Regions from separate parts of the Citrobacter sp. GW821-FHT07H02 genome, predicted to be linked through region 2. Evidence: riboswitches for the same ligand, from Rfam matches in the RefSeq annotation. Region 2 holds a riboswitch; the other holds the start of a gene.
The links. A riboswitch is a leader RNA that binds a small molecule or an ion and turns the genes downstream of it on or off. The one in region 2 is predicted to bind cobalamin.

Region 1: it holds a riboswitch for cobalamin, as region 2 does, so the genes downstream of both, AC07NP_RS09565 (cobyrinic acid a,c-diamide synthase CobB) here and btuB (TonB-dependent vitamin B12 receptor BtuB) in region 2, are expected to answer to the same signal.

What each region holds. Positions count from the first base shown of each region.
Region 1 covers NZ_JBWKPZ010000006.1:115,747-120,175, reverse strand. Annotated here, with positions in the region: gene cbiB (adenosylcobinamide-phosphate synthase CbiB) at 1-857, opposite strand, end outside; gene AC07NP_RS09565 (cobyrinic acid a,c-diamide synthase CobB) at 854-2,233, opposite strand; cobalamin riboswitch at 2,330-2,504, opposite strand; gene pocR (transcriptional regulator PocR) at 2,817-3,728, opposite strand; gene pduF (propanediol diffusion facilitator PduF) at 3,929-4,429, opposite strand, start outside.
Region 2 covers NZ_JBWKPZ010000012.1:205-4,633, forward strand. Annotated here, with positions in the region: gene murI (glutamate racemase) at 1-759, opposite strand, end outside; gene btuB (TonB-dependent vitamin B12 receptor BtuB) at 704-2,542, opposite strand; cobalamin riboswitch at 2,608-2,802, opposite strand; gene trmA (tRNA (uridine(54)-C5)-methyltransferase TrmA) at 2,917-4,017, shown strand; gene AC07NP_RS13220 (YijD family membrane protein) at 4,107-4,429, opposite strand, start outside.

The DNA of each region.
Region 1 (4,429 bases), on a different contig from region 2:
GAAATGTCGCGCCGCGCATCGCCTATCCAGGGTTTCTCAACGCGCTGCCCAAAGTAGTTATTCGGACCGCCCAGGCGAATCCCTAGCGCCCCAGCCACACAAGCCTCAGACCAGGCGCAGTTTGGACTGCTGTGGTTGTAACGGTCACGCCAGCCGATCTGCAGTGCGCGGGCGCCATCCTGACGGCACAGGATTGCGGCAAGACTGAGCAACAGCCAGCTAAGACGGGCTGGAAAGTAATTCGCCACATCATCAAGGCGGGCGCTGACCATACCGATGGCCCGGTATTTTTCATGCTTATAGCCCACCATAGAATCAAGGGTGTTGACCGCTTTGTAGGCCATGGCTAACGGTGCGCCGCCAATCAACAGGAAAAACAGCGGCGCAATAATGCCGTCAACGGTGTTTTCCGCCACGGTCTCTACCACTGCACGATTGATTTGATCCGGCTGTAACTGCGACGTGTCCCGACCCACAATCCAGGCGAGCTTTTCCCGGCTTTCGGCAAGATTGCCAGCCCGCAATGGACGTTCAACATCCATCGCGGCCTTTGCCAGGCAACGCCCTGCCAGGACGGTAAAGATCATCCAGACTTCAACCAGCCAGCCAAACCAGGGGTGAATCATCGTCGCCAGCGTCAGCACGCCCCAGGAAACACCCCAGGTCACGCCGACCACCAGCACCCACATCACCGCACCACCTACCCGCAGCGCGCGCTCGCTATGGCAATAACGTCTGACAAGGCGTTGAACTGAGGAAATTAAATTGCCTATCCAGCGCACCGGATGCGGCCAGTTTTGCGGGTCACCAATAATGAAATCGAGAAGCCAGGCAACGCCCCATGCCAGCAATGTCATAGTGACTCCCTGCCCGCAGCCAGCCAGTGGTTCAACATTTGTGGACGCTGCGCGAAATGAACGTGAAGGTAGCTGGCAAAGGTATTGCCCACTTGCCAGCCGCCGGACCATTCCTGCAAGGTTTTACCGTCACGGACTTTGCGACACGCCATCACGGCCGGTATTTCTGGGGTAAAATCCGAGTAGTGAAATTCATGCCCACGAAGCACATCACCTGCCGCTGCCAGCAGTGTTTGCTGCAGGGCCTGCGCTTCGCAGTAGCCGAAGCGGGTAAGTCGTTTTCCCATCCGGCTGTGGCCTGGAATAACATCGGCCATCTGATAGACCGATCCGGTTGCATCCTCCAGCGAGGTTCCCAGGTACATCAAACCGCCGCACTCCGCATAGATAGCCACACCGCGCTGGTGCGCTGCCCGCAATTGCGACAACATCTCTGTATTTTCGGCAAGACCCGCCGCATGCAGTTCAGGATACCCGCCGCCAAGCCAAATCATCTGACAGTCAGGAAGTTTGCGGTCATGAAGAGGACTAAAACGCGTGATACGGACGCCAGTACGCTCCAGCAGAGTGATGTTGTCCGGGTAATAAAAATTGAAGGCTTCATCATCCGCGAGCGCCAGCGTAAGCCCTTTGCCAGCAGAAGCGGAGGGTAATGTCGGCCATTCTCCTTCAGGTAGCGACGTGAGATGACTCAGCGAAAGCAGCTGGTCGATATCCAGTGTCTGCTCGAGGGTACTGGCAAATTCCTGCCACGGTTGCTGATTGATAAGCGACTCTCGGGCGGTGACCAGTCCAAGATGGCGTTCAGGCAATGAAACGCCCTCAGCACGAGGGACATAGCCCAGAACGGGCACCGTACAGTAGCGTTCAATTGCCGTTTTGAGGAGTTGGTAATGTGCTTCGCTATTAACGCGATTGACGATGACACCCGCGATGTTGAGGTCAGGATCAAAGTGCTGGAATCCCATCACCGTCGCGGCAATCGAGGTTGATACCGCTTTGCCATCCACCAGCAGAATAACCGGGCAACCCAGTTGCTTCGCCATTGCCGCCGTACTGCAATAATTGGGGTCGGTGCCGTAGCCGTCGTACAGCCCCATAACCCCTTCGATGACGGCAATGTCAGCCTGCTGCATATGCTCGCAAAACAAGGCATTAAGAACGGGCTCAGGGAGCATAAAACTGTCGAGATTGCGGGAGGCCGTGCCACAGACCGCCGTATGCCAGCCCGTGTCGAGATAGTCAGGTCCCACTTTGCAGGGCTGCACACGCAGACCGCGACGTTTTAACAGACTCAGCAAACCCAGCGTTACCGTGGTTTTGCCACAGCCGCTTCCGGTGCCTGCAAGAATAAATGCGTGAGAACGTGCCGCCATACCCTGATCCTGTTCAGGGTGGTAGGGGTGTAGAGATGCGCTTGTAACCCGTCTTCAGACGATACGCTTCCGATCAACCCACTTCCCACCGAAGTTGTTGGTAATGGTCGACAGGCAGGTCTTCTGGCTCAGCGTCATCCTCACCCGTCCTTCCCAATCTTGCGATCAGTGGCGTTTACGGGGTCGTCAGCATCACAGCAGCGGGGGCTGCGGGGGATTCTCACCCCCTTCCCTGCCACAAATGTGGCAAACCTGTCGACTTACGTTATGGGCATTTTTCGTAACCCATAACGGTAATTAAACTCTAATTACATCTCACTCTTTCTTACGCCAATTTCCTGGCGTTTACATGCATATTTCACTCGTATATGTATTGAATGAGTGCAGCGGGGAAATAATAATAAAAACCACACTTCCCGAAACTGCACCCCATCACAAAAATAAAAACAGACGCAGTTTATCCCTCAAATAAGACTATTTTGTTGCGCTACGACAACTTATCGCATTGAGATGATTGTTTTCATTTTATAAAGGCTGACATGCCACAGGATATCAAAAATCGGCAATTGCCAGATATTGATATTTACGCAGATTCAATAGAGGAATTTTCATTAATTTGCTGGCGAAACGTCTGCGGCGTCACCTGATACGTCTGGCGAAAAACTTTGCAGAAATAACTGGTTTGAGAAAAGCCTAAATTACGCGCAATGCTGGCAATGCTCCAGTCACTGTGGCACAGCAGTTCCCTGGCGCTGGCCATTCTTTGCTGGTTTACCCAAGCGTTAAAACCGATGCCCTGATATTTTTTAAATAATTTGCTGAAGTAGTACGGGCTAAGATAAACATGTGAAGCGACATCCTCAAGACGCAGATCGTCCGACAAATGCGCATCAATGTAGCGCAGCGCTTTCTTTATTTTACTGTCATGCGGATTAGGGCTACGGTTCGCCCGGGCAGGTTCAGCTTGCTGTGGGTTATCCTTGATAACAACAAAATTAAGTTGTTTTTTAAGGCAATTTTCAACAATAAGCTTCAACAGGTCTGCTGACGCCATCACCCTTGAATAGTCCATCTCAGGTACGTTATGAAATTCATTCAGCAGTTCGGGATCGGCTTGCCAACGGTCATCCACACTAAGAATATCCACCAGGCCGACATCGTTGCTTAAACGCACTTGTCCACAAAGGACAAAACCAACCAGATGACCTGCAATTACCAACGGAATAGAAAAATCGGTTAAACCCGCATGGCAGCGATAAATACAAGGTTGGTCTGATTTTGATGCTTCCAGACCGCCGCAGCGATCGCTCATACGACAACGCGTACTGTGTTGAGGATGTTGGCGCATCAATTGACAAAATGGTGTGAAATTAAACAACTCAGAAATCTCATCACCATGAATATTGACAACCACAACGGCCAGACTGGTGGCTTGTGCAAAATCCTGGGCGATTTTATTAATGAGTTCTGAGTTCAGAGCGCTCGCAGAAATCATGATAAAACCCCTCAGTTAATTTATTGTTATAAACAGCACATTTTATTTACATTCGCCTGATCATTTTCCTGGGATATTAATGAACAAAGCAAAATGCACAATAACAAAAGTCCCCCATCCCTGGGAGACGTTTTATTCAGTTCGTGAAACCAGATCACGAAATCATTTACCTATTTCAGAAAAAGCCCATAAAAACGGCGTTACCCCTGATTTTCTTCCAGCTTACAGGCATTACACGGTAAGTTTTTGCCAATAAAATAGCGATAGATTGCCGCCCCCCCGCAAGCCCCAACAATAGGTGCCACGATAGGTACAATAAAATATGGGATATCACGTCCGCCCGTCATCGCAATGTCTCCCCATCCTGCCATCCATGCGAACAGTTTCGGGCCAAAATCACGCGCAGGGTTCATCGCAAATCCGGTCAGAGGTCCGGTGGAAGCACCGATAACCGCCACCAGTATCCCTATCAGCAAAGGGGCCAACGGTCCTTTAGGCACACCATTGCCATCGTCAGTCAGCGCCATGATCATCCCCATCAGAATGGACGTGATCACCACTTCCACCAGCGCCGCTTGCCATACACTCAAGGCCGCAGCCGGATAGGTACTGAAAATACTCGCCAGTTGCAAACTCTCGACGCTGCCACGCACCAATTGATGAGCCGTTTCAAATTCGATAAACAGACTGCCATACAGCAG
Region 2 (4,429 bases):
AACATTCGCATCCGTTGATTTTGCATCTGGCGCTTCATGTTCTAACAGCCAGGCAGTACGACGCGCAATTGCAGCACCGGAATCGACCAGCCGCGTCCCTTCAGGAAGCACCTGTAATAATTCTTCCTGTAATAGAGGGAAATGCGTGCATCCCAATACCACCGTATCCGGCGGCTCTTGCATGCGAAGCCAGGGACGCAGAATGCGTCGCAACTCTTCCAGGGGAACAGGAGCGCCGTGTAACTTGGCTTCAGCCAGTTCTACCAACTCTGCAGAGCCCAACAAGGAGATCTGACATTCATTAGCAAAGCGCGCAATCAGCTCATGGGTATAAGGGCGTTTAACCGTCCCTCGCGTCGCCAGTAGCCCCACCACACCATTCGCCGTCAGTCTCGCTGCCGGTTTAATAGCAGGAACGACCCCTACAACCGGGAAAGCAAACTTTTCACGTAATGCAGGCAGTGAAACCGTACTGGCCGTGTTACAGGCAATCACGGCCAGCGCGAGAGGGTAACGCTGCTGAACTGCAGTGACAATTTCAACAACGCGCTCAACGATAAACTCTTCGCTTTTTTCCCCATAGGGAAAAGCAACGTTATCGAATGCGTATATATAGTGGAGATCCGGCAGGAGATGCCGAATCTCATCATAAACTGACAGCCCACCAACGCCGGAATCAAACACCAGCACGGTGGGACGTGGATCAGAAGGTGTAGCTGCCAGACAAGGTGTATTCCCGTCCTGCAGTTGGGTAGCCATAAACCGTCTCGTAATCTTTGTCGAACAGGTTAGCTATTTTACCACGAACTGTCAGTTGTGAGGTGAGTGGATATGAAACGGCAAGATCCCACAAACTCACGCCACCCATTTTGACATTCTCATAAGTGACAAAGTCAGTATCGTAACGGGTACCTAAATACTGGTACGTCAGGCCCCAGTCAAAATCATGCACCTGCCAGTCAAGTTGGTATTTGACCAGTTGTTTTGAGCGACGAGGCAGAGGTTGGTCGGTAATGGCATTACGGGCATCAACATAATCGTAGCTGAGCGTATGCGCCAACGGTCCCGTATCAAAGTTTGCGGTTGCCTCAACCCCTTTAATACGGACCTCCCCCTCGTTGTAATATTTCTGGGCATGATCGTCATAATCGATCATGTCATCGATATCGTTACGATAACCTGAAATACGCCAGCTAACGCCTGCCGTTAACCCTTCAAACGCGCCTTCCCACTGCTTACTTTCTTCAGGATTAAGATCTGAATTGCCGTAGAAGCCATACAGTTGGCCCAGATTCGGGGCTTTGTAAGAGGTGCCGTAGGAAGCAATAAAACGATAGCCTTCAATAAATTCCCATCCGGCGCTGGTTTGCCAGGTACTATGACGGCCAAACTGGGAATTATCATCACTGCGCACTGCACCTTCAAAGGTGAAGTCACCGAGTTGCTGCAGCCCTGTCAGGTAGAGACCCGTGTTGCGCTGTTCATTACCTTCAGCCACATAACCCGTTCCGGGCGTCGTGGTTTGTTTCTGCCAGTCGATACCTGTCCCCACATTACCGTGACCAACGACGACACTGTTTGACCACTGGACATTATATTGCTTCATATCATCCAGCGTCGCGGAATCATCATAACGACCATATTCAGGGTCGTAGTTATAGTCCTTGCTATGGCTATAACTGGAAACCAGTTGAGATTGAATGCTCTCGCCGTTGAAGCGCAATCCGGCATCCCAGCTCTGGCTATAGAGTTGACGAGTGTCGATCAGCGGTGTGCCTGGCCAGTAGTAAGAGTCATAATTAGTACGGTTATCATAGCCATAGCCACGCACAAACCCGCTCCATGTCTCGGAAAAATTATGCTCCAGCGCACCATAAAGCGTCTTGCTCTGGAAGCCATCCCGATCGGATTGCGGCTGGACGCCTGTACCACCGTAAGCGACAACATCAAAACCACGCGTATAAGCGTAATCTCCCATCAGCGTGACGCGTGTGTTTTCACCAACCTGTTGCTGCGTTGAAATATTATAGTTCTGATAACTGTTCGTTCCCCATCCGGCAGACAACTCTGTGCCTGATTTCTCGCGCGTTGTAATGATGTTTACCACGCCGCCAATTGCATCCGAACCATAAATAGCTGAACGCGGGCCTCGGATGTATTCAATACGCTGAACGAGAGCCACCGGGAACTGGCTGAGATCCGCAGAACCACTAACCCCCGCCAAATTCAAACGGACACCGTCAACCAACACCAGCACATGGCTGGAATTCGTCCCGCGAACAAAAATGGAAGAGAGCTGTCCGGATCCACCGCTTTGAGAAATATCTACCCCAGGCAGACGACGTAGTACATCGTTCACGGAAGTCGATTGCCAGCGATCAATATCCTGACGCGTGACCACAGTCACAGGAGCAAGCACGGCACTGAGGGGTTGTTGAAAACGGTTTGCAGTAACGACCATGGTGTCCGGGTTAACATCCTGCGCCCACCCGGAAAATGCTGTGACGGAGAGCGCCGTCAACAGCGAGGTTTTTTTTATCATTGTAAAGCATCCACAATATAAGAAGGATGCCGCAGGCCCCATCGATAGTACGCGATGATGAAAACCAGATGCGACGTTAGCCGGCAGGTCTTCGGGCTTGGAAGATTATCCATATACAAGATAAAAAGAGATGAAGACTTCCCACCTGACGGCAGTGTCTGCTTACGCATCCATCTCATCATTCCTTACCGCTGCGCGTCAGCCCCAGATTTACACTGGGTTCCCTTTTAACTCACAGGACCGGAGCACGGATGCTACATTCTGCTATAACCTATTGTCCAGGCTGGATATCACAAATCCGTAATCATCAATGACTGGACATCTGATGAGCAATCCCTACAATCCCCGCGTACTTTTATTATTCAGGATGCATCATGACCCCCGAACACCTTCCGACAGAACAGTATGACGCGCAGCTTGCCGAGAAAGTCGTCCGTTTGCAGAGTATGATGGCGCCGTTTTCTGACCTGATGCCGGAAGTGTTTCGCTCGCCGGTCAGTCATTACCGTATGCGTGCCGAATTTCGTTTATGGCATGACGGTGCTGACCTGTACCACATCATGTTTGATCAGCAGACCAAAAACCGCATTCGCGTCGACAGCTTCCCGGCCGCCAGCGAGCTGATTAACCAACTGATGACCGCCATGATTGAAGGCGTTCGTGACAATCACACCCTACGCCACAAGCTGTTCCAGATTGATTACCTCACGACGATGAGCAATCAGGCGGTGGTAACGCTGCTGTACCATAAAAAACTGGATGATGCCTGGCGTACAGAAGCCGAAGCCTTACGGGATGCGTTACGCGCAAAAAATCTGAATGTGCATCTGATTGGTCGGGCGACGAAAACCAAAATTGAGCTGGACCAGGATTTCATTGACGAACGTCTACCGGTTGCCGGGAAAGAGATGATTTACCGCCAGGTAGAGAACAGCTTTACCCAACCCAACGCTGCAATGAACATTCACATGCTGGAATGGGCGCTGGATGCCACCAAAGGATCGGCGGGCGACCTGCTTGAGCTGTACTGCGGTAACGGTAACTTTTCGTTAGCGCTGGCGCGCAATTTTGACCGCGTACTGGCGACGGAAATCGCCAAACCGTCAGTGGCAGCAGCACAGTACAATATTGCTGCGAATCACATTGATAACGTGCAAATTATTCGTATGGCTGCGGAAGAGTTTACCCAGGCGATGAACGGCGTGCGCGAATTCAACCGTCTGCAGGGCATTGATCTGAAGAGTTATCAGTGCGAAACCATTTTTGTCGATCCGCCACGCAGCGGTCTGGACAGTGAAACCGAAAAAATGGTGCAGGCGTATCCGCGTATCCTCTACATCTCCTGTAACCCGGAGACGCTCTGCAAGAACCTGGAAACATTAAGCCAGACGCACAATGTGTCACGCCTGGCGTTGTTCGATCAGTTCCCGTATACGCACCATATGGAGTGCGGGGTCTTGCTGACAGCGAAGTAAAACATGTTGCCGTTGTAGGCCTGATAAGCGTAGCGCCATCCGGCAACATTGCCTGATGGCGGCATAAATGCCTTATCCGGCCTACTGCATTACTCTGCCAATTCCTGCTTACGATTGCGAACCTTAAAGCCAATCCAGAACACCAGAGCCACCGACAGCACCGCCGGGAAGAAGTTGGAGCCGATATCCGGATATTCCGCACGTACCACGGTACTGTAAAGCAGCACACCCAGAATAAAGCAGGCGGCAGCAAGACCTGGTAGCCCTACAGGCATCGTGCGATTTTGATAGCGTTGATGCAGGCAATACACCGCCAGTATCAGCGCAATTAACGGGAAGACAGAAAATGGCACAATGGAGCTAAACAGCGCCGCAAATGTACCATTGATTGACAAGCCAGCGACCAGCGCCA